Regions from separate parts of the Priestia sp. AB genome, predicted to be linked through region 2. Evidence: riboswitches for the same ligand, from Rfam matches in the RefSeq annotation. Region 2 holds a riboswitch; the other holds the start of a gene.
The links. Region 2 has a riboswitch for ZMP and ZTP ahead of POF52_RS17080 (APC family permease). Riboswitches for the same ligand answer to the same signal wherever they lie in the genome.
Positions count from the first base shown of each region.

Region 1: it holds a riboswitch for ZMP and ZTP, as region 2 does, so the genes downstream of both, POF52_RS09830 (phosphoglycerate dehydrogenase) here and POF52_RS17080 (APC family permease) in region 2, are expected to answer to the same signal.

Region 1 covers NZ_JAQMYN010000003.1:31,290-36,022, forward strand. The annotation lists gene POF52_RS09825 (hypothetical protein) at 163-615, opposite strand; gene POF52_RS09830 (phosphoglycerate dehydrogenase) at 748-1,947, opposite strand; ZMP/ZTP riboswitch at 2,116-2,194, opposite strand; gene htpG (molecular chaperone HtpG) at 2,405-4,282, shown strand; gene POF52_RS09840 (tubby C-terminal domain-like protein) at 4,313-4,733, opposite strand, start outside.
Region 2 covers NZ_JAQMYN010000005.1:192,528-197,260, reverse strand. The annotation lists gene POF52_RS17080 (APC family permease) at 139-1,734, opposite strand; ZMP/ZTP riboswitch at 1,791-1,869, opposite strand; gene POF52_RS17075 (cupin domain-containing protein) at 2,254-2,853, shown strand; gene POF52_RS17070 (DUF3311 domain-containing protein) at 3,231-3,434, shown strand; gene POF52_RS17065 (sodium:solute symporter family protein) at 3,434-4,733, shown strand, end outside.

The DNA of each region.
Region 1 (4,733 bases), on a different contig from region 2:
GAAACTTAAGATAACGTAAAAAGATAGACCCGGTACTGAGCCTATCTTTTCCTATCGCTTAATGCCCTCGTCGACTGCTGGTGTATAAACGGATTGTTTTTTGACTTTATATTCCGATGCTTTTTTAATACTTCTACTATCACTTCTTAAAGTAGTAATCACCTATTCTTTTGCAGTCATAGAATGAAGAATCCTTACCTTTTTTTCACAATATTCAACAATTTCATAACAGGCTGTGAGAATATCATGTCTAGACAGTTCTATTTCATCAAATACAAATTTTGAAAGCTGCTTCTGCAGAACCTCGAGCTTTTTGCTGTCTTCTTCATCGATCCATAGCCCTTCCGTAATACACACATCTGCTAGTTTGTTAATAGATTGAGCCGTCCAGTTTAAGCCGGCTGAAGAAACAGTTTTTGTAAGTAAATCATTTTTTATAGCTAGAATAACTTGACACACATGGGTATAGGCATCAACTTTCTTTTGGATAAATGCTTTGCGAAGCTCTTGTTTGTATTGCTCTTTCGACATCACTATAGCTACGACAGACGTAATGAATGTTCCTGCCAGCGCGATGAGCGACCCTATCAAAATTCCTATCAGTTCTCCTGACAAAACGTTCACCTCTTTAAAGGTATTTCTATATGTTATGAGAATGAAGGAATTGATATGAGGTAAACACCATGTAAAAACAGCCCTAACTTTTCTAAGTTAGGGCTGTAACACTAAAATATGACGGGAACCAAATTAGATAATACGACTTGTAATAATTCCTTCAATTTGACCGATTTTTTCTTCTAGCTCAGGCACAATCTCGTCACTTACTTGATTGTCAATATCGATCATTGTATACGCATATTCACCGCGGCTTCTGTTCACCATATCTGCGATGTTTAAATTGTAGTTTGAGAATACTTGCGTAAGTTGTCCTACCATATTCGGCACGTTGTGATGGAAAGCAGCTACGCGTTTTTTCCCAGTGTAAGGAAGAGATGCATTCGGGAAGTTCACTGAGTTTTTAACGTTTCCTGTTTCTAAGAAATTTTTCACCTGACGTGCTGCCATTACCGCACAGTTTTCTTCTGATTCTTGAGTTGATGCCCCTAGATGAGGAATTGGCACAACATTTTTCATGTTCAAGACATTTTGATTTGGGAAATCTGTAATGTATCGTCCAACTTTTCCACTTTCAAGAGCAGCTTTCATATCTTCTTCGTTTACAAGCTCACCGCGTGAGAAGTTCAAAATATGAACATCCGGTTTCATGATGCTAAACGTTTCTTTATTGAAAACACCTTTTGTATCGTCCGTTAATGGAACGTGAACCGTAATATAGTCAGATGCTGCAAATAGTTCTTCTAGAGACATTGCACGCTGCACGTTGCGAGACAAATTCCAAGCTGTATTAACAGAAATGAATGGATCAAAACCAATTACGTCCATATCTAAATCAAGCGCATCGTTTGCTACAAGAGCACCAATTGCACCTAAACCAATAACGCCTAACGTTTTACCTTTGATTTCTTTTCCAACAAACTGTTTTTTACCTGCTTCAACTAATTTAGGAATTTGATCACCTTGGCCATCTAATCCTTTTGTCCATTCAACTCCAGCAAATAAGTTACGAGAAGAAGCCATAATTGTAGTTAAAACCATTTCTTTTACTGCGTTTGCATTAGCTCCTGGCGTATTAAATACAACGATACCTTGCTCCGTGCAAGCGTCCACCGGTATATTATTAACCCCTGCTCCAGCTCGTGCAATAGCTTTTAAATTTTGGTCAAACGCCATGCTGTGCATGTTAAAGCTACGCACGACAATCGCATCTGGATTTTCGCTGTCGTTGTCAATTTGATAACCTTCTTGATTAAAAACATTTAGACCTTTTTGTGCAATGTTGTTTAATGTTTTGATTGTTTGTACTTTTTCTAATGTTAATGTGCTCATTTTGTACTCTCCTCTGATTATCATCGTAGTTTTACATGTTTTTACCTTTGGATAAAGGAACTTCATTTTTAATTTTTTTAAAAGTCTGGTTTTTTAGCCTACATGTCTGATAACTTCTATATCCTCTCCCCCTAAACAGAAAGAGGTAAGAGATATGTATTAATCCCTTACCTCTGCCCAGGCGAACGGCTACGTCACTATATGCTTCCTCACGGTTATCCGCGTTTCGCCAGTCACATATAGTCTTTGAAATTAAGTATATTCTAGCAAACTCTTTCAGAACGTTCAACCTTTTTTTAAAAGTTTGCTTTTTTCAGTCTAATTTTTAATCTCTTTGGTGAATCTCCTAATATATTGACAAATACCCCAATACATGTTAAATAAGAAGAGTGATTAGCACTCTATCAACTCAAGTGCTAATTATTTTATAAGCCCTATTTGGAAAGGAGAACTTCTTATGTCAAAAAAAGAATTCAAAGCCGAATCAAAGCGATTATTAGAGATGATGATTAATTCCATTTATTCTCAAAAAGAAGTATTTTTGAGAGAACTTTTATCAAATTCAAGTGATGCAATCGATAAAATTTATTACAAAGCTTTAACAGACGACTCCTTGCATTTTAACAAAGAAAGCTACTACATAAAAGTAACACCAGATAAAACTGACCGTACCTTAACCATTACGGATACTGGAATTGGCATGACGCAAGAAGAGCTTGAAAGCAGCTTGGGCACAATTGCGAGAAGCGGTTCTCTTGCGTTTAAAAACGAAAATGAAACAAAGGACGGGCACACGATTATCGGCCAATTCGGCGTTGGGTTTTACGCAGCGTTTATGGTAGCAGATGTCGTAACGGTGATTAGTAAAGCTTTAGGCAGCGATAAAGCCTATAAATGGGAATCTACTGGTGCTGATGGTTATACAATCGAGCGGTGCGAAAAAGAAACAGTTGGAACTCAAATCATTTTAAAAATTAAAGAAAATACAGAAGATGAAACATATGATGAGTATCTAGAAGAATATCATTTAAAAGAGATCATTAAAAAGTATTCAGACTTTATCCGCTACCCGATTAAAATGGACATAACGGAAAAACGTCCTAAAAAAGGTTCTGATAACGAGCTAGAAGATTATACAGAAGAACAAGTTATCAACAGTATGGTACCGATCTGGAAGAAAAATAAAAATGAATTGACTTCAGAAGACTATGAGCAGTTTTATTCAGAAAAACGCTATGGATTTGATAAACCGCTCACTCACCTTCATATTAACGTGGATGGAACGATTCGCTACAATGCTATTTTATTTATTCCAGAAAATAGTCCGTTTGATTACTACTCAAAAGAATTTGAAAAAGGACTTGAACTCTACTCAAACGGCGTCTTAATTATGAATAAATGTGCAGATCTTCTTCCGGATTACTTTAGCTTTGTAAAAGGTATGGTAGATTCTGAAGATTTATCTCTTAATATTTCACGTGAAATTTTGCAGCAAGACCGCCAGCTTCAGCTGATTGCCAAAAACATCGGCAAGAAAATCAAAAATGAATTAAAAAGCTTGCTTAAAAACGAACGTGAAAAGTACGAGAAGTTTTATGAATCATTTGGCCGCCAGCTAAAGTACGGCGTTTACAGTGACTTTGGCAGCAACAAAGACGTGTTAAAAGACCTGCTTTTATTCTATTCTTCTACAGAGAAAAAGCTCGTAACACTAGATGAGTATGTATCGCGCATGCCTGAGGATCAAAAGTATATCTATTATGCATCAGGTGAATCGTACGACCGAATTGAAAAGCTTCCTCAAGCAGAATTGGTTGCAGATAAAGGGTACGAAATTCTGTATTTCACAGAAGATATCGATGAATTTGCGATTAAAATGTTAATGACGTATGAAGAAAAAGAATTTAAATCTGTTTCAAGCAGTGACTTAGGGATTGAATCAGAAGAAGAACAGCTCAATGAGTCTGAGAAAAAAGAGAATAAAGAGCTATTTGACTATATGAAGAAAGCTTTGGCGGGAAAAGTAGGAGATGTCCGCGCGTCTAAACGTTTAAAAACACATCCCGTGTGCTTATCAGCTGATGGTGAAGTAACGATTGAAATGGAGAAAATTTTAAGTGCTATGCCTGATAATCAGCATGTAAAAGCAGAAAAAGTGCTAGAAATTAACGTAAATCACGATGTGTTCGCTTCTTTAAAAGAAGCACTTGAAAATGATAAAGCGAAATTAGACCTTTATACAAATCTATTATATAACCAGGCTCTTTTAATTGAAGGCTTATCTATTAGTGATCCCGTTGAATTCACAAATGATATTTGTAAAATCATGATATAAAAATCAGGCGCAGAATCACTCTGCGCCTGATTATATGTATAACATAATAAAATTAGTTATATAGTAAGAAGCGATAAAAATGGGTACCGGCAGTTCTTCTATTACTCTTATTGAGTGTTTGCCTTCTTTAAAATGAAAAAGGTCTGATTTAAACTCTGTGACTTTTTCTCTTTTTTGATTAAAAATACACGCTTCCTCTATGGCTTCATGACTGCTTAACATGTAGACGTTATTTAACCATCTAATTTCTTGTTCCCCTTCGTTTTTAATTATTCCTTTACCTAATAGATACCCCACTGTTTTTCCATTTTCTTTTGTCACCCACCGGTGTTTTTCCACGTGATCAATAAGCACCGTTCTTCCTTCCCATTGAACTTGTAAATGTACCTTTAAGCCGCAGGAGAAGATAGGAAACCAAGAAATAGAATCTAAAACTGGAAGTCCATCACGA
Region 2 (4,733 bases):
CTTTATCCCAAATAAAGGTTCCCTCTGTATAAATACTTAAACCTTAAAATCTATATTTTTTACAATATTTTGATAAAAACTAAGTCTAAATTCTCCACTCATCTAAATAAAAAAACACGAGCACGGGCTCGTGTTTTTTTATTTAGATTTAAAATTTTCTTGATTGATTTGTTCAGCTTCTTTCATATATCGGTTAGATTTTCCACTTTTAATTCCCCAGTAATAAAAAGCTAATGATACGCAAGTAATCACTAGCATATCCCATCCGAAAGGCAAAATATTTTTGCCTCCGAATTTTTCGCTTCCTATGTAGGAAATAAAAATCATGCACGCTAAATAGATAAGCATCCAAGCCCCGGTTAAAAATTCTTTTTTAAAGCCCACCCATTTATTTTTCGCTTGGTAATAAAAATAAACAGGCAGGCCAATTGCCATAATAAAGATCACTTCACCTGTAAGTGGCCACCTTGCCCAGTAAAGAGTCAAGGAAGCAAAAACGAAGCCGCATGGCGCAATAACTGATGCCCCTTTTAAATAAAATGGACGGTAAAAGTGTGAAGCCGTTTTTCTTAATGTTATAAGCGCTACAGGACCCATAATATAAGAGATAAGCGTCGCTACTGAGATCACTTCTGCTAAGACACCCCATCCTCTAAATAAAAAGAGAAACAAGAAGCAAGCTGCTAAATTTAGCCACATAGCTGGGCGCGGGACATTGTAAAGTGGATGAAGAGTACCAAATATCTTTGGCAAGTATCCATTTCGCTGCATCCCGTATAACATTCTAGAAGTAGTTGCCGTATATGTAGCACCTGTGCCGGAAGGAGAAACAAATGCGTCTGCGTATAACACAATTGTTAGCCAGTTAATTCCAAGCGCAATCGCTAAATCAGCAAAAGGAGAATTAAAATTCAAATGATTCCATCCATCAGCAATTGATGACGGACTTACTGCTCCGATAAAGACAATTTGCAATATAATGTATACAATTCCTGCAATAAAAATTGAACCAATTACAGCTATCGGAATCGATTTATTAGGTGATTTTGCTTCTCCTGCCATATTTACAGGACTTTGAAACCCATTAAATGCAAACACAATACCTGATGTTGCCACTGCCGTTAAAACACTGGCCCATCCATAAGGGGCAACCCCATGCTCACTTGAAAAGTTTCCACTATGAAAACCAGCAAAAAATAAAGCCCCTGCCGTTAAACCAGGAATAATTAATTTAACAATCGTAATAAATGAGTTTGCTTTAGCAAAGAGATTTACCGTCCAATAGTTCACAAAAAAGTAAACGAATAATAACAAAGACGCAACTGCCAACCCCTTGGACGTTAAAATTCCATTGTCTACCAATTCATGAGTCCAGCGAGCCCACTTCCACGGCCAAGTACTCATATATTGCACAGATGCAATAGCCTCCACTGTTATCGTTGAAGCGATTGAAATCCAGTTAGCCCAAGCAGCCAAAAAACCAATAAATGATCCGTGTGAATACTGAGGATATTTAACCATCCCCCCTGCTTGTGGAAACATCGCGCCCAGTTCAGCATATGATAGGGCAATGGTCAAAATAACCACCATTCCAATAACCCATGAAAAAATAGCCGCGGGTCCCGCAATTTGAGCTGCTTTCCATGCTCCAAACAGCCACCCTGAACCGATAATCGAACCTATGCCTGTCATGGTTAAAGCAAATGTTCCCATCTTCCTTTGCATATTGCTCATCCAAATCTACTCCTCTTCCCTAGGAAAATAAAAAAAACACTTGCCGAATTTTCTCAAGTGTTTGCCCAGGCGCGCGGCTTATACGCTATATGCTCCCCCATGGTCATCCATGTTGCGCCAGTCACATATAGGAATATATTTTTTATCAGTATATAACATTCATTACTATTACTCAATATACAAAATGTTTACATTACTTTTCTAAAAATAATAAATTATTTGTAAAATTCCGAATTAACCTTCTAAAAATCTCTTTTTAATTATAAAAAGAACTAAAATCCTAACTTTTCTTGTTGTTTGATTCTTTTACTCCACGAGCAGATTATCTTCTGAAAATTATACTAATATATAATATTCATTTACATAATAAGAATTAACAGCTATATATCCATAGAATTCTTGCACTAGACCCTTTACTTATATACAATATGAAGAAAAGATACTAAAGTGAACTGCCCACCACTTAGCTACGCTTGAAGTGGGAGACTCCTTTTAGGAAAACGTTAAAACCTACATATCATGCACTTCGCAACAAATGAAGTACTTCGAGCAAACTTCTCTGTTTACGCAAGCACAAAACAGGGAAAATTACGAAAAAAGATTGTTAGAGGGATGCTTATGAATTATGCAAATGTAAAAGTTCTTTATTTTGATGACGACGGAACCATTCCAAATCACCCTCGTCTTCCAGTTTTGTTGTATGAACACGTATTTATTAGTAAGAAAGAGAAAGTGGAGAGCATTTTCAATTCTCACAACTGGAAAAACAGCTGGGTAGGCGGTATACATGATTTTCACCATTACCACAGCAATTCCCATGAAGCACTAGGTGTAATTAGCGGATCTGCACGTTTAAAACTAGGTGGACATATGGGGGAAAATATCGTGGTGCATGCTGGTGATGTGCTCGTACTTCCTGCAGGAACAGGGCATATGCGTCTGCAGTCAACTGCTGATTTTAAAGTGGTTGGAGCTTATCCAGAGGGCATGGATTACAATTTACGAACAGGAAAACAAACTGATCGCCCTCACGTATTTGATGAAATTGCACAAGTACCTATTCCTACAACAGATCCTGTTTATGGCGACAAAGGACCATTGACAGAGTGGTGGAACTAGACAAGCACTTATTGTCTAGTTTTTTTATTTGCTCTGTTTTATTCTTTCCATGAATCTCTATTTGAACATACAAATTCTTTTCTTATGATGCAATAGCAATATACTTTATCTCAGCGAAATAACAAAAACTTCCCGGTCAAAACTAAATTTCTTCTTTTCCGTTCTCTTTTTACTTCAAGAGCAACTTCGCTTAGATTATTCCCCTTTTTTTCTTTCATAATTATTTCAAATATACTCTCATCACAAGCTCTTTTTTGTTTTTCTAAAAAAATTTTCATAGATTATAACGAAATTTTCAAAAAACTCATTGCTTTACCATGTCAGACTTGCTATCATAGTGAACATTGTTAGATAAATTTTTAGTAGGAGGAGTAAAATTGAACAGAAAATTCATAATTTTTATTTTATTCATCATTCCATTTATTGCTCAATTCGCTTTTTTACCTTTTGTAAATAACATTCATCCAATTATTTTTGGATTACCTCTTTTGCATTTATGGTTATTTTTATGGGTCTTCTTAACGCCTGTGTGTACATTTATCATTTATCGTTTACAAAAATCTTGGGGGGACATTGAATAATGCAAGGAAATTTAACCGCACTTTTAATCACATCAGCAATTGTTCTTGTTGTTATCGCAATTGGCTTTATAGCGGGACGTGACAAATCATCTAGAAGCTCAGTTGAAGAGTGGGCTGTAGGTGGAAGACGTTTTGGAAGCCTGCTCGTCTGGCTTTTAGTAGGAGCAGATTTATATACTGCTTATACATTCCTAGGTCTTACAAGTACAGCTTATCAGGGAGGAAGCATCGCATTTTTTGCCATTCCTTACTCTGTTTTAGCCTTTTTAATTTCATACTTTTTTCTTCCAAAGCTTTGGACTGTTGCTAAAAAGCACAAACTTACTACGCTTGCTGATTATGCCAGAGAACGTTTTAGCAGTAAATTTCTCTCCTCTTTAATTGCCATAGTAGGTGTATTGATGCTCATTCCATATATTGATCTTCAGCTTAGCGGTATTCAAGATACTCTTCGCGTTGCAGGAACTGGCTACATTAACGTAAAAGCAGTCGTTATTCTTTCATTCTTTCTTGTGGCTCTTTATACCTTTTTCAGCGGAATTAAAGGTCCCACATATACGGCAATTATTAAAGATATTTTAGTATGGGCGATTATGTTATTTATGGTTGTTTCTCTGCCAATTATGCATTTTGGAAGCTGGGGCAACATGATCGACAATGTTGCAAAGGATGCACCTCAGCTATTAACGATCCCAACACAAGGACCTAAAGGCATTCCATGGTTTATTACAGCATCACTCGTATCTGCTTTAGCTTTATTCATGTGGGCCCACGCTGCTACAGGTGTTTTCACTGCTAAAAGTGCAGATTCGCTTCGTAAAAATGCTATTTTCTTACCGCTTTACAATATTGTTTTAATTCTAGTCATCTTCTTAGGATTTATTGCTTATCAAGTATTACCTCAAGATACGACGGATCCTAGATTAGCATTATTAACCTTAATTCAATATTCATATGGCGGCATTGGTCAAGGGTTAGCTTATGCAACGATTGCTCTTGCTTCATTAATTCCATGTTCTATCATGGCTATCGGAGCGTCTAACTTATTTGCAAATAATATATTCAGAGATTTAATTAATCCAAATGTACAGGGTAAAACATTAACAATGGTTACTCGTTCTATGGTTTTCGTTGTTATTGGACTGGCACTTTTATTCGGTTTATTATTCCCTCAAGCACTTGTTTCCCTACAGTTACTAGGGGTATCCGGTATGGTACAAATCTTCCCGGCTATCGTTATCAGCCTGTTCTGGAAAAATCAATCGAAAGAAAGTACGATTGCTGGATTAGTAGTAGGGC